Regions from separate parts of the Streptomyces sp. NPDC051664 genome, predicted to be linked through region 1. Evidence: riboswitches for the same ligand, from Rfam matches in the RefSeq annotation. Region 1 holds a riboswitch; each other region holds the start of a gene.
What was found. A riboswitch is a leader RNA that binds a small molecule or an ion and turns the genes downstream of it on or off. The one in region 1 is predicted to bind thiamine pyrophosphate.

Region 1 (5,858 bases):
GGCGTGTCGCAACCCGCAGCAACCACGCGGTCACGCATCCGCAAATAGTCGTCCGGATCGAAGAACATCTGCGTGATCGCATAGTCGGCACCCGCGCGGCACTTGTCCACGAAATGCCGGATGTCGGTGTCCCAGTCGGTCGAGCGCGGATGCATCTCGGGAAATGCCGCGACCCCGACGCAGAAATCGCCGGATTCCTTGATGAGCCGGACGAGGTCGGCCGCGTACCGCACACCCTCCGGGTGCTCGACCCACGCGCCCATCGGGTCGCCCGGCGGGTCGCCGCGCACGGCGAGGATGTTCCTGATCCCGGCGTCGGCGTACTGCCCGATCATGTTGCGCAGTTCGGCGACGGAGTGGTTGACGGCCGTGAGGTGCGCGACCGGGGTGAGCGTGGAGTCGGCGGCGATCTGCTGGGTGGCTCTGACCGTCCCGGCCCGGGTGGAACCACCGGCCCCGTACGTCACGGAGACGAAGCTCGGGCCCACCGCCTCGACCCGGCGCAACGCATTCCAGAGATTACGCTCGCCCTTCTCGGTCTTGGGCGCCCAGAACTCGAACGAATACGAAGTCTTGCCGGTCGCCAGCAGCTCACGCACGGTGCGTGCGTGATCCGTCCTGGTAGAGGGAGTGCCAAGGGCCATACTGCAGATTAACCAGGGCGCGACGGTCCCCCAACCGGACCAGCGGCAATTGCCCGAATTGACTGGTGGTTTGTCCACCCTTCGGACAGTCCTCCGACCTGCTCCGGATGACCTGTGATTTCCGTGACGCGCCTGTCAGCCGTCGGCGCGCGCCCTGATCCGCTTCGTCAGCTCCGCGGTGGCCGCCACCGGGTCGTCGGCCTCGGTGATCGCCCGTACGACGACGACCCTGCGCGCTCCCGCGTCCAGCACCTCGTCGAGGTTGCCCGCGTCGATCCCGCCGATGGCGAACCAGGGGCGCGGCTGGGCGAGAGAGGCGGCGTACCGCACGAGGTCGAGGCCGGGGGCGTGCCGGCCGGGCTTGGTGGGGGTGGGCCAGCAGGGTCCGGTGCAGAAGTAGTCCACGCCGGGCTCGGCGACGGCGGCGTCGACCTCGGGCTCCGCGTGCGTGGAGCGGCCGATCACCACGTCCTCGCCGATGATGGCGCGGGCGGCGGGGACCGGCAGGTCTCCCTGGCCGAGGTGGAGCACGTCGGACCCGATGGCGTGGGCGACATCGGCCCGGTCGTTCACGGCGAGGAGCTTGCCGTGGCGTCGGCAGGCGTCGGCGAGGACCGCGAGGTGTTCGAGCTCCTCGGCCGCCTCCATGCCCTTGTCGCGCAGCTGGACGATGTCCACCCCGGAGGAAAGCACAGCATCGAGGAAGGCGGGCAGGTCGCCCTGGCGCCTGCGGGCATCCGTGCACAGATAGAGCCGGGCGTCGGACAGCAGCTCGCGAGGCGTGGGCATGGCGAGGTTCCCCCTTGATACAGCTGTACGGAATTCAGCGGTACGACACGGTCGGGCTGGTACAGCGGTGCGGCGTGCTGCGAGGGTACGGGCCGGGCCGTTCGGAACGGACCGTGCCCGTACCCCGCGTGCGGTTGTCCCGGTCAGACGGCGAGCGCCTGGGCGCGGCGCTTCACCTCCGTGCCGCGATTCTCGCTCAGCGCCTGCGCGGGGGTACCCGGCAGGGTCGGGTCGGGAGTGAAGAGCCACTCCAGCATCTCTTCGTCGGTGTAGCCGTCGTCCCTCAGGAGCGTCAGGGTGCCGGAGAGGCCCTTGACCACCTTGTTGCCGTCGATGAAGGCAACAGGCACCTGGAGCGTCCGGTTCTCACCACGTCGTACGGCGATGAGCTGGCCCTCCTTGACCAGCTGCCGCACGCGCGTCACCTCGACATCGAGCATTTCCGCGATGTCGGGAAGGTGGAGCCAGGCGGGGACGAGAGCATCAATCTTTGCGTCAATCTCGGTCACGGGGTCAAGCGTGCCATCCCGGACCGACAGTCGGCACGCGGACCCGACCGGACGGGGGTCGACCCAGTGCCCGCAAGGGCTCCGGAACCCCTCCGGGCGTGCCGCTACGGGGCATCGGCCCTGGCCGACTTCAGCGGTACGGCGGGGTCGGCTGCCCGCACCGGATCCAGCCGTGCCCCCGCCTCGATGAGTTTGCGCCCCTGGGCCAGATCGCGCGGCCGCCCGACGGCGAGGACGGCGACCAGTGCGCCGCCCCGCAGCCAGCACACGGACCAGGCGGGATCGGCCGGGTCACCACGCCAGATCAGGGTGTCCGCGCCCCCGTGATGGCCCGCGTACTGCACGAACCGGTCGAACTGCTCGGACCAGAAGTACGGCACGGGGTCGTATGCCAGGAGCTGCGACGCCCCGTCCGCACCGGCACCGATGATGTTGGCGGCGGCGGTCCGGGGCCCTTGGACGGCGTTGTCCCAGTGGTGGACGAGGAGCCGTGTGCCGTACCTCGCGGAGGGGAAGGAGGCGCAGTCCCCGACCGCATACACATCGGGCAGCGAGGTGCGCAGCGCGGCGTCGGCGGTCACCGATCCGTCCGGACCGAGGGCGATGCCGGAGCCGGCCAGCCAGCCGGTGGCGGGCCGGGCGCCGATCCCGACGACCACCGCTCCGGCGGCAACCGTGCGGCCGTCCGCGAGGACCACACTGCCGGGCTCGATCCGGGCCACCGGGGCGCCGGTGAGGAGTTCGGCGCCGCTCTGCGCGTACCAGCGGGCCATCGGGGCAGCGACCTCGGCGGGCAGGACGCCCGCGAGCGGCCGTTCGGCGGCCTCGACGACGGTGACCTCGCAGCCCGCGGCGCGGGCTGCGGTGGCGAATTCGGCGCCGATCCAGCCCGCGCCGACGACCACGACGGTGTGCTGCTGGTCGAGGACCGGCCGTAGCCGTGCGGCGTCGTCGAGGGTGCGCAGCAGATGGACGCCGGGCACCCCCTCGGAGCCGGGCAGCACCACCGGTTCGGCGCCGGAGGCGATGACCAGGACGTCGTACGGTACGGGGCCCGTCAGGGTGTCCAGTTCGTGCGCGTCGGCCCGTACGCCGGTCACGTCACGGCCCAGTTGCAGCTCGATGCCCAACTCTTCGAAGTCGATGTCGAAGGCGGAGCCTTCGGCCGTGCCGAGCAGCACCGCCTTGGACAGCGGGGGCCGGTCGTACGGCTGGTGGGGTTCGGCACCGATCAGGGCGACCGGGCCGGTGAAGCCCTGTTCCCGCAGGGCCACCGCGGTCTGCACGCCGGCCATGCCCGCACCGACGATGACGACGCGGCGCTCTGTCCGCCGGCCAGGCTGCTCTGTCTGCTGTTCGCTCACCTGTCCACCTTAAGCATCTGACGAACCATCAGGTTGCGAGTTCCTCGACCACGCTCGTCCCGCTGCCCTCCTGCGACTCCCCTTCCCAGCGCTCCTCCAGCCGCACCCGGCCGTCCGCAAGGCCGACGACGGTGGAGACGCAGTGTCCGCAGGAGGTCGATCCGTCCTGCTTCAACTGGACGTAGCGGAAGTCGAGTCGATCGCCGGTGCGAGTGCCGACGAGATGGCCCCGGACCACGTCCCCGCCCGCGTAGTCGGCCCAGATCGCGCCCTTCTCCTCGTGGTACGTGAAGCGGGTCCGGGTGCCGACCTGACCCGGCGCCTGGTCGGCGACCGGCGAGAGGACAAGTCCGTCGAGTGAACGGGCCACGGTGGCCGCTCCCTTACTGGGGCCGGGTGACGGGGTTTAGGGTGGCCGACGTAAGACACTCGCGGGAGCCCGGACGCACCGGGCTGAGAGGGAGGCTGGGCGGCCTCCGACCGTACGAACCTGATCCGGGTCATGCCGGCGAAGGGAGGGGCTGGACGCCCATGCGATCCTCCGGGAGCACATCAGCAGACGGATCCGGCGTACCCGGATCCGACGTCCTCGTCATCGGGGGCGGAATCATCGGTCTGGTGACCGCCTGGCGGGCGGCGCAGCGCGGCCTGCGCACCGCGGTCGTCGACCCCGACCCGGGCGGCGGTGCTGCCCGGGTCGCGGCCGGAATGCTCGCCGCCGTCACCGAACTCCACTACGGCGAGCAGATGCTGCTCGGTCTCAATCTCGCCTCCGCCGCGCGCTACCCGGCCTTCGCGGCCGAACTGGAGGCGGCGAGCGGCCAGGACATCGGCTTCCGGGCCTGCGGCACCCTCGCGGTCGCCCTGGACTCCGACGACCGCGCCCATCTGCGGGAACTGCACGCGCTCCAGCACCGTTCGGGGCTGCAGTCGGAGTGGCTCACCGGCCGCGAGTGCCGCCGCCTGGAACCGATGCTGGCGCCGGGTGTGCGCGGCGGTCTGCGGGTCGACGGCGACCACCAGGTCGACCCCCGCCGGCTGGCCGCCGCCCTGCTGACGGCCTGCGAACGGGCCGGGGTGGTCTTCCACCGCGACCGGGCGGAACGCCTCGTGGTGGTGCGGGACCGGGCAGCCGGAGCCGTACTGGCAGCCGGCACGGAGCTCGCAGCCGACCGGATCGTGCTCGCCGCGGGCAGCCTCAGCGGACGGCTCGCGGGGCTGCCGGACGAGGTCGTGCCGCCCGTCCGGCCGGTGAAGGGGCAGGTGCTGCGGCTGACCGTGCCCGCCGTGTACGCGCCGTTCCTCACCCGGACCGTACGAGCCGTGGTCCGCGGCAGCCATGTCTATCTCGTCCCGCGCGAGAACGGCGAGTTGGTCGTCGGCGCCACCAGCGAGGAGATGGGCTGGGACACCACGGTCACGGCGGGCGGGGTGTACGAGCTGCTGCGCGACGCCCACGAGCTGGTGCCCGGCATCACCGAACTGCCGCTCACCGAGACCCGGGCCGGCCTGCGCCCCGCCTCCCCCGACAACGCCCCGCTGCTCGGCCCCACCGCCCTGCCGGGCCTGTATCTCGCCACCGGCCACCACCGCAACGGGGTGCTGCTCACCCCCGTCACCGGCGACGCCATGGCCGAGCTCCTGACCACCGGCGAGCTGCCCGCCGTGGCCCGCCCGTTCACCCCCGGGCGGTTCGGGCCCGCCGTACCGCCGCCCGCCGCGCCCCCCGCCACCGCCTCCGCACGTCAGGAGCAGCCCGCATGACCGACTCCGTCGCGCTCTCCGTGTCCGTGAACGGCGACCCCCGCTCGATCGCCGCCGGCACCACCCTGGAAGCCCTCGTCGCCACCCTCACCGCTGCGCCCTCCGGCGTCGCGGCCGCCGTCAACGAGACCGTCGTCCCCCGCAGCCGGTGGTCCACCGCCGCGCTCGCCGACGGCGACCGGATCGAAGTTCTCACCGCGGTCCAGGGAGGCTGACCATGTCCGACGATCTCTTCACCCTCGGCGACACGACGTTCGGCTCCCGGCTGATCATGGGAACGGGCGGGGCGCCCAGCCTCGACGTGCTGGAACGCTCGCTGACCGCGTCGGGCACCGAGCTGACCACCGTCGCGATGCGCCGCCTCGATCCGACCGTGCAGGGTTCGGTGCTCTCCGTGCTGGAACGGCTCTCGATCCGCGTCCTGCCGAACACGGCGGGCTGCTTCACCGCGGGCGAGGCCGTGCTGACCGCGCGGCTGGCCCGCGAGGCGCTGGGCACCGACTGGATCAAGCTGGAGGTGGTGGCCGACGAGCGGACCCTGCTGCCCGACCCGATCGAGCTGCTGGACGCCGCGGAGACGCTGGTGGACGACGGCTTCACCGTCCTCCCGTACACGAATGACGACCCGGTGCTGGCCCGGAAGCTGGAGGACGTGGGATGTGCGGCGATCATGCCGCTCGGCTCCCCGATCGGCTCCGGTCTCGGCATCCGCAACCCGCACAACTTCCAGCTGATCGTCGAGCACGCCCGGGTACCGGTGATTCTCGACGCCGGCGCCGGGACCGCAT
Region 2 (5,858 bases), on a different contig from region 1:
ACGAGAGAGCCACCCGCTCGGCGAGGTCCGCTTCCTCCAGCGCGGCGAGTGCGTCCAGGAAGGCGACGGCGAAGCTGCCGGGCCCGGAGGCCTCCTTCGCGGCCAGCTCGGCGGCCACCGTGTACGCGGTGACGGCGGCCACCACCGCGGCGAACCGGTCCTTGTCGACCGCCGCGAAGGCCGCCATCACCGCCCCCAGCGCGCAGCCGCCCCCTGTCACCCGGGTCAACAGGGCATCACCGTTGGCGATCCGAGCGCTGCGCACCCCGTCGGTGACGAAGTCGACAGGCCCGGAGACGGCGACCACGCAGCCGGCTGTACGCGCCAGCTCGCGTGCTGACTCCTCGGCGGCCCCGACGCCGTCGGAGGAGTCCACGCCGCGGCCGCCGTCGCCCGCGCCCGCGAGTGCGATGATCTCGGACGCGTTGCCCCGGATCACAGTCGGTCGCAGCCGCAGGAGCTCTCGTGCCAGCGCGGTGCGCACCGGCAGCGCGCCGACCGCCACCGGGTCGAGGACCCACGGCGTGCCGGCCGAACCCGCCGCCCGTGCGGCCTCGACCATGGCGGAGCGCTGCTCCGCGTGCGGGGTGCCGAGATTGATCAGGACACCGGAGGCGACCCGGGCGAAGGGGCCGGCCTCCTCCGGAATGTCGACCATGGCCGGCGAGGCGCCCAGCGCCAGCAGGACGTTGGCGGTGAAGCCCGTGACCACCGAGTTCGTCAGGCACTGAACCAGAGGGGAGTCCGTCCGCACGCGTGCGAGGGCCTGCGGGACGAAGGCGGTGTGATCGGCGGATGCAACGGGCATGGGATTTCGCTCCGTGGGGGAGGGGATGTCGTTCGGGCGCCGACGGACGTCGGGGTCCGTCGGCCGGCGGCAGGTCAGTCCTGCGGGCGATGGCGTAGCCGTAGCGGCGCGTAGACGGCGAGCGCCACGAGGAACGCCACGTAGTACGAGAGGTCGGCGCCGTGCAGGGCGGCCGCCACCGGGCCCACGTACAGACTGGTGTCCATGAACGGCACGGCCGCGGCGAAGGCGACGGCGAATGCCAGCAGCGGGGGCCATCCGGAGTGCGGCCGGGCGGTCTCGGCGGCGAGGTCGATCGCCGCACCGCCCCGTGCCCGGGACCGTGCGATCCAGTCGACGATGACGATCGCCACGAATCCGGGGATCCAGTAGCCGACGAACAGCAGCACGTTCTGGAAGCGGGCAGTGGTGTCGGCAGCGTGCATCCACAGCACCAGAGGGAAGCCGAGGACGGCGGCGAGAGCGGCTGCCGCCGGGCGCGGAAGGCGCACGCCGACGGTCTGCAGAGCCAAGGAACCGCTGTAGTCGTTCATGGCGTTGCTGCAGAGCGCAGCCAGCGCCACGGCGAGCAGCCCGAACGCGCCCAACACCCCACCGCCCAGTAGCTTGTCCACCCCTGCGGCGGTCTGGTCGGTCAGCACGGACGCGCCCAGCAACCCGAGGGCCTGGACGGCCACGAAGGACACCACGAGGCCGAGCAGCGTGAACCAGAACATGCGCGGGCGCGAGGTCGTGGGCGGCAGATAGCGGCTGAAGTCGCTGGCGTACGGAGCCCAGGACAGGGCCAGACTCAGCGCGATGGTGCTGGTCAGGACGAACGCGCCGGCCTGGTCGGCGCCGTGCGCGGTGCCGGCGCCGACCGGATGGACACCGTCGAGCAGCCGCCAGGCGATCAGCGCGAACGCGGCGGCGAGCACGAAGGTCATGACGATCTGGAGCCGGTGGATGGCCTCGTAGCCCAGGACGCCGAGGGCGCCTTGGGCCAGCATCATGGCCAGGACGCCGAGCCAGAACGGCCAGCCGCACAGCCGCGCGAGCGCGTCCCCGCCGAACAGCCCGATCAGCGCGTCCCAGGCGACCGAGGACAGCCACTGCAGGATGCCGGGCACCGTCACGGCCCGGCCGAAGGCGAGCCGGGCCAGCGGCAGCTGCCCGGCACCGGTCTGGCTCCCCCAGGTGCCCAGGTAGGCGGTGGGCACCGCGCCGAGCACCGTGCCCAGCACGACGGCGGCGAGCGCGGTGGCGAAGTCCAGGCCGAGGGCGATGCCGACGGTGCCGGTGAACACGCCGGTCATGGTCAGATTGGGAGCGAACCACACGGTGAACAGGCGCCCGGGACCGCCGTAACGGTTGCTCTCGGGGACCGGCTCGATGCCGTGCGTCTCGACGCGGAGGTCGCCGGGGGCCGCCGGCATCCGTCCGTCGAAGACGGTCTGCCGGCCGTCGGCGGGCAGCCCGCCGGAAACATGCGTCAACGGCATGAAAGACATCCCTCCGCCAGTGCGAACTGGTTCAGGTTCGACGGGTGTGATCTCAGCCCTCGGATAGGGCACCCCGTGTCCGGTACGACGGTCAGACTAACCCGGTCCCTTTGAACACCTGCACCGAGGTCTGTGTGGCAGACGACTCGGTGGGTTCGTCCGTGGCGTGGATGCGCGGTCCGCGCCACGGGGGGCGGCGCGCCGTGCTCACGGTCGCGTCCCCACCTCCGCGTGACCCGTGCGATCCAGATGCCAGCGGTGTTCCACCTCGAAGCGGTGCAGCCCGGTGCGGCGTTCGACGATCACGTCGACGGTGGCACGTTCCGTGTTGGTGCACGTGGCGGTCGCTCCGTCAGGGTCGGTGTAGGAGAGCGACACACAGTCGGCCGGGTCCTGGGTCACATCGATCCGTAGCCTGCGCCGCGCGGTGCCGCCTGCGACCGACCAGTCGGGCAGACCGATCCGTGCACGCAGCAGTGGGGCGGTCAGCAACGGGTCGCGCGGCCAGTCGGTGCCACCGATCCGCAGCTGAAGCATGGGCAGCGGTGGCAGCCACCGCATCGTGGGACGGCGGGCGACGGCGGCCACCACTTCCAGTACGTCCCCGCCGCCGAGGCCCGCATGGAGCCACGCCCATCGCTGGGCATTGCCGTGACCGGCGATCCGGGCGACGCCTCCCATGGCGCCGGAGAGGGTGAACCGCCGCTCCCCGACGACGAGTTCCCCGTCGAAAACGGCGTCGGGGGCAGGCACGATCTGGGCGGCGGGCAGCAGCTCACGCTGCCAGGACCAGCGCGGAAAGGTGTAGAGGGGCTCTCCGCCGCCGGTGACCGTCAGGCGCCAGGTGATCGCGCCCGCGGTGCCTTCCAGCAGCCGGGGCGTTGCCCGCACGCCCGGCACCGCGAAGTACGCCTCGCCCTGGGGCGGCGGGGATTCCGGGGCCCCGAACCGCTCGGTGACCGGCGGTCCGTCCGGCGGAAAGACGGATATCCAGCCATGTGCCCGGGCCGGGCCGCCGTGCTTGGGCGTCACCACTTCGTGGTGGATCCACAGGCCGGTACCGGTACGAGGATCGGTCAACGTCGCGTACCAGACTTCGAGCCGCCCTGGACGGCCGGTCATCCGCGGCGGGTAGAGCGAGTTCACGAGGGATTCCTTTCACCGGGGCGCGGGGGCCCCGTACCGTGCGCGAACGCCTGCCTCGGCGGTGCTCTCCACGATGCCGGGACAGGCCCGTTCGGCCAGCGCCGCGATCGTCAGTGAGGGGTTGACGCAGAGCGAGGTCGGTACTGCCGAGCCGTCCGTGACGAACAGGCCGGGATGGCCTCGTAGTTCGCCGCGTTCGTCGAGCGCCGAGGTGGCGGGGTCGTCACCCATCCGGCAGGAGGCGAGGGGGTGCGCGCTCACGGACCCGGCGGCGTTCTCGCTCCAGGGCCGCACCCGCGCAAGACCGTCGCGCTCCAGCACCGCGCGGGCCTCGGCATCCGCGGCGGCCCAGCCGCGCAGGGTGTTCGCCGTCGGCCGGTACGACAGCGTGGACAGGCAGAGCGACGTGGCCACGCGCGTCGAGCTTCCGGTGGGCGGCGGCGGGCCGAAGACGCCCTCGTTGTCGTCCTCCGTCATGGCGAGCACGGAGAGCCACGACGGCCAGCGTGCCCGCATCTCCTTCTTGTGGACGCCGAACCAGCTCGTCGCCGGGGCGTCAGTGGCCTGCGCCAGCAGGTCGGTGATGCCGGGGAAGTAGATCTGCTGAAGGGAGAAGCGGGTGAACTCCGCCGCTGCCGGGTCGAGCCGGTCGTACGACATGGAGCCGATGGGCTTCCCGATGGGGAAGCCCTGGTACGGGACGCCCGGTGCGCGCTCGAGACCGAGCAGGTCGCGCACCTTGCCTTCGTCGACGTCGGCGATGGACACGCGGTCGCCGTTGCCCGAGAAGTAGCGCCCGACGGCTTGCGGGACGCCGCCGAGCAGGGGAGCCGAGCGCTGCAGCAGCACGGGGGTGGCCAGAGCGCCCGCGGCCAGCACCACGGTCTTGGCCTCGATCGCCCCCACGCCGACCGGCAACCGGTAGTCGCCGGCGTCGAGCTGCGTGTACGAGACGCGGTAGCGGTAACCGGGTGTGCTGGCGGGAGCGATCGTCTGCGCCTCGTGGAGCGGGCGGATCTCGGCGCCGTGCGCGGTCGCGGCGGGGAGGTAGTTCAGCAGCATGGAGCGCTTGGCGTCGAAGTGGCAGCCGTTCAGCATCCAGTTGCAGTTGGTGCAGCGGGCCAGGTCGACGGCGACGGGCACAGGGTTGCAGGTGCGGCCCGCACGCGCGCACGCTGCAGCGAACAGCCCTCCGGGATAGGGGACTTGGTCCCAGCTCTGCTCGGCGACGGGCAGAGCCTCCTCGACCCGGTCGTACCAGGGGTCGAGGGCGGCGCGGGTCAGGGTCGAAGGCCACAGGCGGTGGCCCAGACTGCCGCGGCGGTCGAAGACGAAGCCCGGAGCCCGCAGCGAAGCGGCGAAGTAGACCACGCTGGACCCGCCGACGCAGTTCCCGGCGACGACGGTGATGCCGTCGCCCTGCACGAGGTCGACGATCCGGGTATAGCTGCCCAGGCGCAGGTCATGGGTGAAGTCGGGGGCGGTGAAATGCGGTCCGCGTTCCAGGATCACCACCTCGGCGCCGCCCGCGGCCAGATGGTAGGCGGGGATGGCGCCCCCGAAGCCGCTGCCGATGACCAGCACGTCGGTGCGTTCGATGGCGCTCATGCGGGGTGCCCTCCGGGGGTGGTGAGAGGGTGCTCGGAGGCGAGCCTTCTGCCGTACGAGTAGTCGGGGAAGCGCCACAGTCCGTCGGCGCCGGGCGCCGGGAAGCCGATCCAGGCCAGGCCCGGGTGGCGTTGCCGGATGGCTACGGCGGTGTGCAGATGGGCTGCCGTGTCGAAGGCCGCGGCGGCGAAGAGTGCGAGCAGCGCGTACAGCTGCCGGTCTGGGGCGCCGGGCGTGAGCAGCTCTCCGGCGAGCGCGGTGCGGTCGGCGAACCGCAGCGCCACGAAGGGAGGTTGAGTGGGCAGCAGGACCCGGCCGTGGGTGGCCGCATAGGCGAGGACACGGGTGTTGACGAGCAGTGCCAGCTCGGGCAGCAGTACGCCGATGCCGAGATCGGGAAGGTTGAGCAGCTCGACGGCCCCCGCCTGTACGGCGCCGGGACCGGGGGCCGCCCCGGCGATCGCCACGTCACCGCCGTACCGCTTCTCGCCCGGGACCATGGTGTCCGCAAACGCCTCCAGCGTGGCGGTCGTCGGGTCGGGCAGCAGGAGGGAAGCGGGCAGCAGCCCGGCCCGATCCACCGGGACCGGCTCGGGGACAAGGGGCGCCGAAGGCGCGGCCCCGGCGGTCAGCTCCCCTGCCCGTAGGGCGGCCACGGCGGCGGTCAGTCCGACGATCAGCCGGCGCCGAGTGGGATGTGCGGGAGGTTCGCTCAACACAGCCCGCTCACCGGCAGCCGCACCATCACACCCGTGGCGTCGCGCACAAGCGCGTCGGCGAGCCGGGCGTCGTAGGGCCGGATCACCTTCGCGGCG
Region 3 (5,858 bases), on a different contig from region 1:
CGGGCCATGAAGGCATTCAGGCTGGACGAACTGGAGGCGGAACGGGCCGCCAACGACGGCGCGTATCTGCAGTTCCTGCGGGAACGGAACATGTCCGTCGGCCTGTACGCGCTGGACGCCGGCGACCTCGATCCGCAGCAGCCGCACAACCAGGACGAGGTCTACTTCGTCGTCAGCGGCCGCGCCTCGATCACCGTAGGCATGGAGACCACACAGGTGGGCAGAGGGAGCGTGGTGTACGTACCGGCCGGTGTGGCCCACAAGTTCCACCACATCACCGAGGATCTGCGGGTCATGGTGGTCTTCTCTCCGCCGGAGAGCTGAGCCGGGCCCTCAGGGATCCCTAAGGGTTCGATCAGGGGAGTTCGGGGGCTCCGGTGCCCCCGCAGGCCACCCCCGCGCCTCTAGCATCGAAGCAGGTGCTCATCGAAGCCGTTACGCACAGAGACGAGGTTGGGACGATGGCCGTTCGGGAGATATTCGCGGGGATGCCCTGGTGGGTGAAGTGGGTCGCGGTGCCCGTCATCGCGATCGTCGTGTTCGGCGGCCTGATCGCCAGCGTGATCGGGTTCGTGATCGGTCTGCTCTTCAAGGTCCTGGTCTTCGTGATCCTGGTCGGCGGGCTCGTGTTCGTCGTACGGAAGTTCATGTCGTCCTCGTCGTCGCGCGGCGACTGGTAGGCGGCGGCCGGTCACCAGTCGGGCAATTAGCCCAGCTGAGCTAAGTACAAGACGAAACGACGCCCCTCGCGGATGCTGCCGATACAGTGGCGGTCCGCTGCCGTTGCCTGGGAAACAACTGTCCGCCACCACCCTGACCAGTGGTTTGTGTACACACCCGGTCTCCGGACCCCAGGTCTGCGGCAGGTCCGTGGGGGCGGCCCCCACGAACGGGCTGACTGCCCGTCACCACGCCTGGGGGTGACCTTTGACCACGGCATCGAGTACCGCTGTCCCGACGTTGATCGGTTCGGTTCAGCGGGCGTTGAGGCTGTTGGAGGCTGTGGGCGCCCATCGGGACGGGGCGCCTGCGAAGCAGCTCGCACGGGAAGCGGGGCTTCCCCTTCCCACTGCCTATCACCTGTTGCGCACCCTGACCCACGAAGGCTATCTGCGCCGGGAGAACGGCGTATTCCTCTTCGGCTCCGCCGCCGAGAGGCTGGTCGACGACGGTGCGCTGCAGAATCGTCGCAGCACCATGGCCCAGTCGCTGGCCCGCTGGCGCGACATCATCGGTGCACCGGTGTACTGCGCCGTCTACCGCGAGGGTGAGATCGAACTCATCGCGGTCGCCGACACCCCCGCAGCACCGGCGGTCGAGGAGTGGGCCTCGTTCCGGGAGACCGGACATGCCCATGCGATCGGCCAGTGTCTCTTGAGCCGGCTCGACGAGAAGGCCCGTGAGGACCATCTGGATCGTCACCCTGTGCAGCCGCTGACCCGCTACTCGGTGCGGGACCGACCGGCTTTTCTTGAGCGTTTGAGGTCGTTGGAGCGAACCGAACCTGTTGTCGAACGACAGGAGTACGCCCTCGGAACGGTCTGCGCCGCCATCCCGATCGCAGTCGGCTACACGGCTGCCGCCATGGCCATTTCGGTACCTCTCGAGGAAGAAGAACGCTTGCTCCCCGCAGTCGAACGACTACGCGGTGAAGTGGCGAGCCTCTTGCGTTCGTTGGTGTTCTCTATCAGTATCTGAAAAATCACTCCTTGTGATCTGCTATCGCGTACACCACGATGGCGTCAATAGGGCCATGGGGGATCATTCCTGGCCAGATTCATCTACTGCGGGGTTGAACGATGCGCGAGTCGGTTCAAGCTGAGGTCATGATGAGTTTTCTCGTCTCCGAGGAGCTCTCATTCCGTATCCCGGTGGAGCTCCGGTACGAGGTATGCGATCCGTACGCGATCCGGATGACCTTCCATCTGCCCGGCGACGCCCCCGTCACCTGGGCTTTCGGTCGTGAGCTTCTGTTGGACGGCCTCAACAGCCCCAGCGGTGACGGTGATGTGCACATCAGTCCCACTGAGCCCGAGGGGCTGTCCGACGTACACATCCGGCTTCAGGTCGGCGCGGACCGCGCTCTCTTCAGGGCCGGCACGGCGCCACTCGTCGCGTTTCTCGACCGGACGGACAAGCTCGTCCCCCTCGGCCAGGAGTGCACGCTGAGTGACTTCGAGGGCAACCTCGAGGAGGCGCTGGGCCGGATCCTGGCCAAGGAACAGAACGCCGGTTGAAAAGGTTTGCGCCGACGGATGGCGCGCCGGTCGAACGCGGTATCTGCCGAACGGGTGATATGCACTCCGCGCCGGGACGGCCACAGCCTTGAGCGTCAATGCCTCGCCCTGCGACGCCGGCCCCTTCCGTTCCGTGCGGGTGCCGAAGCTTCGGTTCCCGCGCCGAGCCCTGTGCGGTCCGCGGAGACGACCAGCGCCGCCAGCACCGTCGTCACCGGCACCGAGGCGACCAGTCCGATCGACCCGACCAGCGTTCGTACGATCTCCTCCGCCACGAGTTCGCTGTTGGCCACCGTGCCCACACTGCTCTGCGCGATCGAGAACAGCAGCAGCAAGGGAAGCGCGGCGCCGGCGTAGGCGAGCACCAGCGTGTTGACCACTGAGGCGATGTGGTCGCGACCGATCCTGATGCCTGCCCGGTACAGCTTCCGCGCGCCCATCGTCGGGTCGGCCTGGTGCAGTTCCCAGACCGCCGATGTCTGGGTGACCGTCACATCGTCCAGCACGCCGAGCGAGCCGATGATGACACCGGCCAGCAGCAGGCCGCTCATGTCGATGTGGGGGTACAGGCCGTGGATGAGGCCGGTGCTGTCGTCGGTGTTGCCGGTCAGGCTCGCCCAGTCGATGAAGAGCGAACCGAGCAGCCCGATCAGCAGCAGTGAGATCAGCGTGCCGATGACCGCGACCGAGGTGCGGGCGGTCAGCCCATGGCACATGTAGAGCGCGATCAGCATGATCGCGCTGGCCCCGATGACCGCGACCAGCAGCGGGTTCGAACCCTGCAGGATCGCGGGGAGGATGAACAGGGTCAGCACGGCGAACGACACGGCGAGCGCGATCAGCGCCATCACCCCGCGCAGCCTGCCCACCACGACCACTGCGAGAGCGAAGATCCCGGCCAGCAGAGCCATCGGGACTTTCCGGTCCACATCCGTCACGGAGTACTGAAGGTCATGGGGCGCGTCGGGGGCGTACGCGACGATCACGCCCTGTCCCTCGTGCAACTGCCGTGGCGCGTCGGGCTGGACGATCTCGACGAAGGTCCTTCCCTTGTCGTGGCCGGTCGTCACCTCGATCGTGGCCTTCTCGCACAGCCCCGGCTCCTGGCCGGGAGTGGCGTTCCCCGACGGCGTCGTGGTGTTGCCGGTGGCAGCGGTCTGCGCGGCGTTCACGTCCTTGCAGTCGACCTTGTCGACGTTCACCACCGTGGCCTGCTGGGTCTGCCGGTCGAAGCCGACGCCGGTGCGCTCGTGCGCGGGTGCACCGCCCGGCCAGAGCACCACCAGGCCGACGACGACAGCGGTGGTGAACGGGATCAGGACGGCCGCGATGACCTTGCGCAGATGCTTCGAGACCGGCGCCGCAGGCCCGTGACTGTGCGAGTGACCGTGCTGATGGTCCTGCGGTCCGGAGTCATTTTGAGGGGACGTCACCGGGGGATCATCGCAAGAAGTGAAGGGGTCCACTGTTCAGTACGCCTCGAAGGGCGCTAGCTTGATGACACCTTTGTACACGCGGGAGCTCGGAGCACCGGGCTGAGAGGGCGCTGATATCCGTACATCCGTACGGGACAGGCTGCGCCGACCGCCGAACCTGTTACCGGGTAATGCCGGCGTAGGGAGTAGGTCTCATGACCACATCGGACGCACGCACGCCTGCCTCGAACCAGAGTGACGAGGCCGGAAAGTCCATCGGCTGGCACAAGGGATACGTCCAGGGCTCGCGCCCGGACCTCCGGGTGCCGGTCCGGCAGGTGCACCTGACCAACGGCAACGCCGTGACGCTGTACGACACGTCGGGGCCGTACACCGATCCCACCACGGACACCGACGTCCGCCGCGGCCTCGCGCCGCTGCGGGAGAACTGGATCGTCGCCCGCGGCGACACCGAGGAGTACGCGGGCCGCCCGGTCCGCCCCGAGGACGACGGGCTCAAGCACACCTCGCCGCGCGGCGGACTGCGCAACCTCGACGCGGTCTTCCCCGGTCGCCCGCGGCAGCCGCGCCGCAGCCGCGAGGGGCAGCCGGTGACCCAGCTCGCGTACGCCCGGCGGGGCGAGATCACCCCGGAGATGGAGTACGTGGCGATCCGGGAGAACGTCGAACCCGAGGTCGTACGCGAGGAGATCGCCGCGGGCCGGGCGGTCCTGCCGGCCAATGTCAACCACCCGGAGATCGAGCCGATGATCATCGGTAGGCGGTTCCTGGTGAAGGTCAACGCCAACATCGGCAACTCCGCGGTCACCTCCTCCATCGAGGAGGAGGTCGAGAAGATGACGTGGGCGACGCGGTGGGGCGCCGACACGGTCATGGATCTCTCCACCGGCCGCAACATTCACACCACCCGTGAGTGGGTTCTGCGTAACTCCCCGGTGCCGATCGGCACCGTTCCGCTCTACCAGGCCCTCGAAAAGGTCGACGGCAGGGCGGAGGAACTGACCTGGGAGATCTACAAGGACACCGTCATCGAGCAGGCCGAGCAGGGCGTCGACTACATGACGGTCCATGCCGGCGTGCGCCTCCCGTACGTCCCGCTCACCGCCCGCCGCAAGACCGGCATCGTCTCCCGCGGCGGCTCGATCATGGCGGCCTGGTGCCTGGCGCACCACAAGGAGTCGTTCCTGTATGAGAACTTCGAGGAGCTCTGCGAGATCCTCGCGACGTACGACGTGACGTACTCGCTGGGCGACGGGCTGCGTCCCGGCTCGATCGCCGACGCCAACGACGAGGCGCAGTTCGCCGAACTGCGCACGCTCGGCGAACTCAACTCGATCGCCAAGCGGTTCGGCGTCCAGACGATGATCGAGGGCCCGGGCCATGTCCCGATGCACAAGATCAAGGAGAACATCGACCTCCAGCAGGAGATCTGCGAGGAGGCGCCGTTCTACACGCTCGGCCCGCTGACCACCGATGTAGCCCCGGCGTACGACCACATCACTTCGGGCATCGGCGCCGCGATGATCGCCTGGTGGGGGACGGCGATGCTCTGCTACGTCACGCCCAAGGAGCACCTGGGCCTGCCCAACCGGGACGACGTGAAGACGGGCGTCATCACCTACAAGATCGCGGCCCATGCGGCGGACCTCGCCAAGGGGCACCCGGGTGCGCAGGACTGGGACGACGCGCTGTCGGACGCACGCTTCGAGTTCCGGTGGGAGGACCAGTTCAATCTGGCTCTCGACCCGGACACGGCGCGGGAGTTCCATGACGAGACGCTGCCGGCGGAACCGGCGAAGACGGCGCACTTCTGCTCGATGTGCGGCCCGAAGTTCTGCTCGATGAAGATCTCTCAGGACATCCGTCGTGAGCACGGCGGTTCGCAGTCGGAGATCGAGGCGGGCATGGCGGAGAAGTCCAAGGAGTTCGCGGCGGCCGGCAACCGCGTCTATCTGCCGATCGCGGACTGAGTCATCGGGTGGTGTACTGCGCCGGGGCGCTGCGAGAACCGTCGCGGCGCAGTGCACGTCTCCAGGCCGAAAGCCTGAAGGAGGAGCCGGGCCACGGGTACGAGGAGAGACCGGCTCCGATCGCCGGCACGAGGACGACGAACAAGGGATTCGACCCGGTCAGTCCAGCTCGTGTTCCGGGCCGCCGAAGTCCGGGCTGGTGAAGTCGGGGCTGG
Region 4 (5,858 bases), on a different contig from region 1:
ACCCGGCGATGTTCAACAAGATCGTCGCCGACTACTACGGCGCGCTGACCCCGATCAACCAGCTGGCCTCTTTCTCGGTTCCCGAGCCGCGGATGGCCGTCGTGACGCCGTTCGACAAGAGCGCTCTGCGCAACATCGAGCAGGCGATCCGTGACTCCGACCTCGGCGTCAACCCGAGCAACGACGGCAATATCATCCGGGTGAACTTCCCGGACCTCACCGAGGAGCGTCGCCGCGACTACATCAAGGTCGCGAAGACGAAGGCCGAGGACTCCAAGATCTCGATCCGGGCCGTCCGCCGCAAGGCCAAGGAGACCCTGGACAAGCTGGTCAAGGACAAGGAGTCCGGCGAGGACGAGGTGCGCCGCGCCGAGAAGGAGCTCGACGACACCACTGCGAAGTACGTCGCGCAGGTCGACGAGCTGCTCAAGCACAAGGAAGCCGAGCTGCTCGAAGTCTGATGAACGACTCTTCCTGGGGCGCTCCGCAGGCCGGCTACTGGGGTGCGCCCGAGATGCAGGCTGCTCCGGCGGGTCCTGCATACGATGTGCATGACGCCCAGCACACTCGGCCCATGCCCATCGTGCCTGACGTTCCCGACGCAGGTAGAGACGCTGACGACCGTGACGACCGTGACGAGCGGGACAGGGGAGCCGCCCGCCGGGGCGGTGGCCCCCTGTTCCGTGACGAGAAGCCGCAGGAGCCCATGTCCACCCCGCCGCCCCCGCAGAAGAAACGTGCGGGCCGTGATCTGCGAGCCGCCATAGGGGTCGGCGTGGGGCTCGGTGCCGTCATCGTCGCCTCGCTCTTCATCGTCAAGGCCGTCTTCATCGGTGTGATAGCGATCGCCGTCGTCGTCGGCCTCTGGGAGCTCACCTCCCGGCTCGAGGAGCGCAAGGGCATCAAGGCGCCGCTCGTACCGCTCGCGGTCGGCGGCGCGGCGATGATCGTGGCCGGCTATGTCCGCGGCGCCGAGGGCGCGTGGGTCGCGATGGCGCTGACCGCCCTGGCGTTGCTCGTCTGGCGGATGACCGAGCCGCCGGAGGGGTATCTCAAGGACGTCACGGCCGGAGTCTTCGCCGCGTTCTACGTACCGTTCCTGGCCACCTTCGTCGCGATGTTGCTGAGCGCGGACGACGGGCCGCAGCGGGTCCTCACCTTCCTGCTGCTGACCGTGGTCAGTGACACGGGGGCGTACGCCGTCGGCTGGCGCTTCGGCAAGCACAAGCTCGCGCCGCGGATCAGCCCCGGCAAGACCCGCGAGGGCCTGTTCGGGGCGGTCGCCTTCGCGATGGTCGCCGGTGCGCTGTGCATGCAGTTCCTGATCGACGGTGGCACCTGGTGGCAGGGTCTGCTGCTCGGCCTCGCCGTCGCCGCCAGCGCCACCCTCGGCGACCTGGGTGAGTCCATGATCAAGCGGGATCTCGGGATCAAGGACATGGGCACGCTGCTGCCGGGTCACGGTGGGATCATGGACCGGCTGGACTCGCTGCTGCCGACCGCTCCGGTGGTCTGGCTGCTGCTGGTGCTGTTCGTCGGCTCCAGCTGAACAGTCGGGTCGCCACCCATCCTGACCTGCTTTTTTGTGAGTGAGGGTCCGTTGTCCAGAGGGCGGCGGGCCCTCACTCTTCTGTCTGCGGGACTGCAAGAACCATGCCTGTTCACGGGCATGGCGGAAACCGGGGATCCAATTCCTGAAGCGGGTGTCGGCCCACCTGTCCCGATTCGAGGTTGCTGTGGGTCTGTCTACGGCTGCGGGCCGGGCGGGCCGGCAGTCTCATCGACAGAGGCCGCGCCGTACTGGTGTGGTCGGCCGCCCTGCCACTGCACCCATCGTGGGTCGTCCAGTACGTCACCGGCGTCGGGCAGGCCCGCGCGGCGCAGGAACTCGATCACGTCGTCGTCGCTGCGGGCGAGGCCCGCGACCTGGGCGCGGATCGTCACCCGACGGCCACCCGTTCCGGCTGGGCGGTGGATGACGATGGGTGCTTCGCTCATGTCCTCAGGTTCCGATGGTCCGTGGTTCACAGCACTCCCAGCTCTCTGTCCGGCCGGCAGTACGGGCAGGCCGTGATGCCGTCTTCCGTGAGCGCACGCAGGGCCTGCTCCCGGGTCATCGGCTTGGTTCTCTTGCCGCCCATGCCGCAGTCGCCCGTGTGGACGGCGTCGGCATGGGACGTGCCACCCGCGCGCTGCAGGGAGAGTCTCCAGTCGGGTGCCGGCGGCGGCAGGGTGCGTGCTGCCCGGACGGCCGCGGCCTCGCGTTCTTCCAGCTCGGCGATCGTCCGATCGGTTCGGCCGAGCTGATACGCCTGCCACTCGCGCACGATGCGCAGGCGATCCAGACGAGAGAAGTTTTCGGACACGTATTCGATTCTAGGTCTCGGTGGGACGCTGTGCGTACCACTCGCCTTTCGTGCGATCGGTCACTGTCCCTCGGGGCGGCTGGGCCGTCCGTGGGCCGCCAAAGGGCCGCCGACGTCGACTGATGACGACCGACGACGACCGGGCGTGTGCGCACCTCATCCCTCCTGAGCTGGTGAAGGCCTCTGCGACCACGGCGTGTCTGCAACACTGGAGGAACCATGCCTAAGCCCGGAGAACTCACTTTCGTCGCGCCCCGCGGAGCCAAGAAGCCGCCGCGGCACCTCGCCGACCTCACGCCCGCCGAGCGCAAGGAAGCCGTCGCCGCGATCGGCGAGAAGCCTTTCCGTGCGCAGCAGCTGTCGCAGCACTACTTCGCGCGGTACGCGCACGACCCGGCGGAATGGACCAACATCCCGGCCGGTTCGCGGGACAAGCTCGCCGAGGCGATGTTCCCCGACCTGATGTCCGTGGTCCGGCACATCAGCTGTGACGACGACACGACCCGTAAGACGCTGTGGAAGCTGCATGACGGGACGCTGGTCGAGTCCGTCCTCATGCGGTACCCGGAGCGGGTGACGATGTGCATCTCGTCGCAGGCCGGATGCGGGATGAACTGCCCGTTCTGTGCGACGGGGCAGGCCGGCCTGGACCGCAATCTGTCGACCGCCGAGATCGTCCACCAGATCGTGGACGGCATGCGGGCGCTGCGCGACGGAGAGGTGCCGGGCGGGCCCGCACGGCTCTCCAACATCGTCTTCATGGGCATGGGCGAGCCCCTGGCCAACTACAAGCGGGTGGTCGGCGCGATCCGTCGGCTGACCGACCCCGAGCCGGACGGCCTCGGCCTGTCTCAGCGCGGGATCACCGTCTCCACCGTGGGCCTGGTGCCGGCCATGCTGCGCTTCGCCGACGAGGGCTTCAAGTGCCGGCTCGCGGTCTCGCTGCATGCGCCGGACGACGAGCTGCGGGACACGCTCGTGCCGGTGAACACGCGCTGGAAGGTGCGTGAGGTGCTCGACGCGGCATGGGAGTACGCGGAGAAGTCCGGCCGCCGGATCTCCATCGAGTACGCGCTGATCCGCGACATCAACGACCAGGCCTGGCGTGGTGACCTGCTCGGCCGGCTCCTCAAGGGCAAGCGTGTGCATGTCAACTTGATTCCGTTGAACCCGACGCCCGGCTCCAAGTGGACCGCCTCGCGGCCCGAGGACGAGAAGGCGTTCGTCGAGGCGATCGCCGCCCACGGGGTGCCCGTGACCGTGCGGGACACCCGCGGTCAGGAGATCGACGGGGCGTGCGGGCAGCTGGCGGCATCCGAGCGCTGAAAGACGGCCCGTGTAATCTGGGCCGAAATCAATTTCATATTCCGACAGGGGAGCGCCACAGCGCTGAGAGTGCGGCACCGACGACAGGTTGGCCGCAGACCCTCTGAACCTCGCCCGGGTCATTCCGGGTAGGAAGTTCGGTCATCAACTCATGCTGTTGCGCCCTGCCCACCTCCCGGTGGGCAGGGCCGCGTCTCTTCCTGGTCAAACCCAGGAGGAATCAACAATGAGCACCACCGGTACCACGCGCCGCACCAAGCAGCTTGCGGCGACGGCCGTCGCGGCCGCGCTCGGCGTCACGGCACTCGCCGGCTGCAGCAGTTCCGACGGCTCGGCCTCCGGGGCCGGCGGCACGAAGGGCTCCGGGTCCAAGACCGTGACCCTGGTCAGCCATGACTCCTTCAACGCTTCCAAGGACGTACTGAAGGCGTTCACCCAGGAGACCGGCTACACCGTCAAGGTGCTCAAGAGCGGTGACGCCGGCGCCGCACTCAACCAGGAGATCCTGACCAAGGGATCCCCGCGCGGCGATGTGTTCTTCGGCGTCGACAACACGCTGCTCTCCCGCGCCCTCGACAACGGTCTGTTCACGCCGTACGAAGCGAAGGGCAGCGACCGGGTCGCGGCCGATACCCAGCTGGACGCGACCAAGCACCGGGTCACGCCGATCGACACCGGCGACATCTGCATCAACTACGACAAGAAGTACTTCGCCGACCGGAAGCTCGCGCCGCCGACGACCTTCGACGACCTGGCGAAGCCCGCGTACAGGAACCTCCTCGTCACGGAGAACGCCGCGACCTCGTCGCCCGGGCTCGGCTTCCTGCTGGGCACCGTCGCCGCCTACGGCGAGAACGGCTACCAGGATTACTGGAAGAAGCTGAAGAGCAACGGCGTCAAGGTCGTCGACGGCTGGGAGCAGGCGTACAACGAGGAGTTCTCCGGCTCCGCGGGCGGCAAGAAGGCCAAGGCCGACCGGCCGCTCGTCGTGTCGTACGCCTCCAGCCCGCCGGCCGAGGTGCTGTACGCGAAGCCGCAGCCGACCGAGGCCCCGACGGGGGTCGCGACCGGCACCTGCTTCCGCCAGATCGAGTTCGCGGGGTTGCTGAACGGCGCGAGGAACGAGGCCGGGGGCAAGGCTCTGCTGGACTTCCTGATCAGCAAGAAGTTCCAGGAGGACATGCCGCTCAACATGTTCGTGAGCCCGGTCACCAAGGACGCGAAGCTGCCGGAGATCTTCACCGAGTTCGGCGCGACGGTCGACAAGCCGACCACCGTGGCCCCCGACACCATCGCCAAGAACCGTGAGCAGTGGGTCCAGTCGTGGTCCTCGCTCGTAGTGAAGTAACGAAGACGCCCGCACCCGGCCCGGGCGCGCGCGGGGCAGGTCCGCGCGCCCGGCCGGGGCGCGCGGCGGGCGCCGCACGCCCGAGGGCGTGGCGCGGGGGCGCGGTGCGGCTCGGACTGATGGCCGTGCCCGTCGCGTTCTTCGCGGTGTTCTTCGCCTACCCCGTCGTCGCGATCGTCGGCCGCGGGCTGAAGGCCGACGGCGTCTGGCAGTTCGGCCGGATCGGCGAGGTGCTCAGCCGGCCGGACATCCTCGGCGTCCTCTGGTTCACCACCTGGCAGGCGCTCGCCTCGACCGCGCTGACCCTGCTGATCGCGCTGCCCGGCGCCTATGTCTTCGCCCGCTTCGACTTTCCCGGCAAACAACTGCTGCGGGCGGTCGTCACGGTGCCGTTCGTCCTGCCGACCGTCGTCGTCGGGACGGCCTTCCTGGCGCTGCTCGGGCGCGGCGGCTTCCTCGACGAACTGGCGGGCGTACGGCTCGACACCACCGTGTGGGCGATCCTGCTCGCCCATGTCTTCTTCAACTACGCGGTGGTCGTACGGACCGTCGGCGGCCTGTGGTCGCAGCTCGACCCACGGCAGGAGGAGGCCGCCCGGGTGCTGGGCGCCGGGCGGTTGGCAGCGTGGCGGCGGGTGACGCTGCCGGCCCTCGCGCCCGCCGTGGCCGCCGCGGCGCTGATGGTCTTCCTCTTCACGTTCACCTCCTTCGGGGTCGTGCAGATCCTCGGCGGTCCGGCGTACTCCACGCTGGAGGTGGAGATCTACCGGCAGACCGCCCAGCTGCTCGACCTCCCCACGGCCGCCGTGCTGACGATG

Region 2: linked by a shared signal. The riboswitch ahead of ACIA8E_RS33340 (purine-cytosine permease family protein) and the one ahead of thiO (glycine oxidase ThiO) in region 1 are both predicted to bind thiamine pyrophosphate.
Region 3: linked by a shared signal. The riboswitch ahead of thiC (phosphomethylpyrimidine synthase ThiC) and the one ahead of thiO (glycine oxidase ThiO) in region 1 are both predicted to bind thiamine pyrophosphate.
Region 4: linked by a shared signal. The riboswitch ahead of ACIA8E_RS00140 (thiamine ABC transporter substrate binding subunit) and the one ahead of thiO (glycine oxidase ThiO) in region 1 are both predicted to bind thiamine pyrophosphate.

The regions. Positions count from the first base shown of each region.
Region 1 is NZ_JBITCU010000004.1:204,406-210,263, reverse strand. Features, by position in the region: gene metF (methylenetetrahydrofolate reductase [NAD(P)H]) at 1-644, opposite strand, end outside; gene thiE (thiamine phosphate synthase) at 780-1,433, opposite strand; gene ACIA8E_RS10000 (Rv2175c family DNA-binding protein) at 1,577-1,942, opposite strand; gene ACIA8E_RS09995 (NAD(P)/FAD-dependent oxidoreductase) at 2,047-3,237, opposite strand; gene ACIA8E_RS09990 (hypothetical protein) at 3,335-3,676, opposite strand; TPP riboswitch at 3,728-3,840, shown strand; gene thiO (glycine oxidase ThiO) at 3,838-5,070, shown strand; gene thiS (sulfur carrier protein ThiS) at 5,067-5,285, shown strand; gene ACIA8E_RS09975 (thiazole synthase) at 5,288-5,858, shown strand, end outside.
Region 2 is NZ_JBITCU010000028.1:85,605-91,462, forward strand. Features, by position in the region: gene thiE (thiamine phosphate synthase) at 1-2, opposite strand, end outside; gene thiM (hydroxyethylthiazole kinase) at 1-808, opposite strand, end outside; gene ACIA8E_RS33340 (purine-cytosine permease family protein) at 883-2,289, opposite strand; TPP riboswitch at 2,281-2,375, opposite strand; gene ACIA8E_RS33345 (hypothetical protein) at 2,497-3,435, opposite strand; gene ACIA8E_RS33350 (GMC family oxidoreductase N-terminal domain-containing protein) at 3,448-5,043, opposite strand; gene ACIA8E_RS33355 (DUF5987 family protein) at 5,040-5,609, opposite strand; gene ACIA8E_RS33360 (hypothetical protein) at 5,756-5,858, opposite strand, start outside.
Region 3 is NZ_JBITCU010000006.1:173,595-179,452, forward strand. Features, by position in the region: gene ACIA8E_RS14300 (cupin domain-containing protein) at 7-324, shown strand; gene ACIA8E_RS14305 (DUF5326 family protein) at 462-680, shown strand; gene ACIA8E_RS14310 (IclR family transcriptional regulator) at 928-1,698, shown strand; gene ACIA8E_RS14315 (SsgA family sporulation/cell division regulator) at 1,800-2,237, shown strand; gene ACIA8E_RS14320 (YibE/F family protein) at 2,333-3,670, opposite strand; TPP riboswitch at 3,742-3,875, shown strand; gene thiC (phosphomethylpyrimidine synthase ThiC) at 3,868-5,643, shown strand; gene ACIA8E_RS14330 (hypothetical protein) at 5,803-5,858, opposite strand, start outside.
Region 4 is NZ_JBITCU010000001.1:27,846-33,703, reverse strand. Features, by position in the region: gene frr (ribosome recycling factor) at 1-461, shown strand, start outside; gene ACIA8E_RS00160 (phosphatidate cytidylyltransferase) at 461-1,549, shown strand; gene ACIA8E_RS00155 (hypothetical protein) at 1,747-1,998, opposite strand; gene ACIA8E_RS00150 (DUF6233 domain-containing protein) at 2,025-2,366, opposite strand; gene rlmN (23S rRNA (adenine(2503)-C(2))-methyltransferase RlmN) at 2,586-3,692, shown strand; TPP riboswitch at 3,729-3,845, shown strand; gene ACIA8E_RS00140 (thiamine ABC transporter substrate binding subunit) at 3,919-5,040, shown strand; gene ACIA8E_RS00135 (ABC transporter permease) at 5,160-5,858, shown strand, end outside.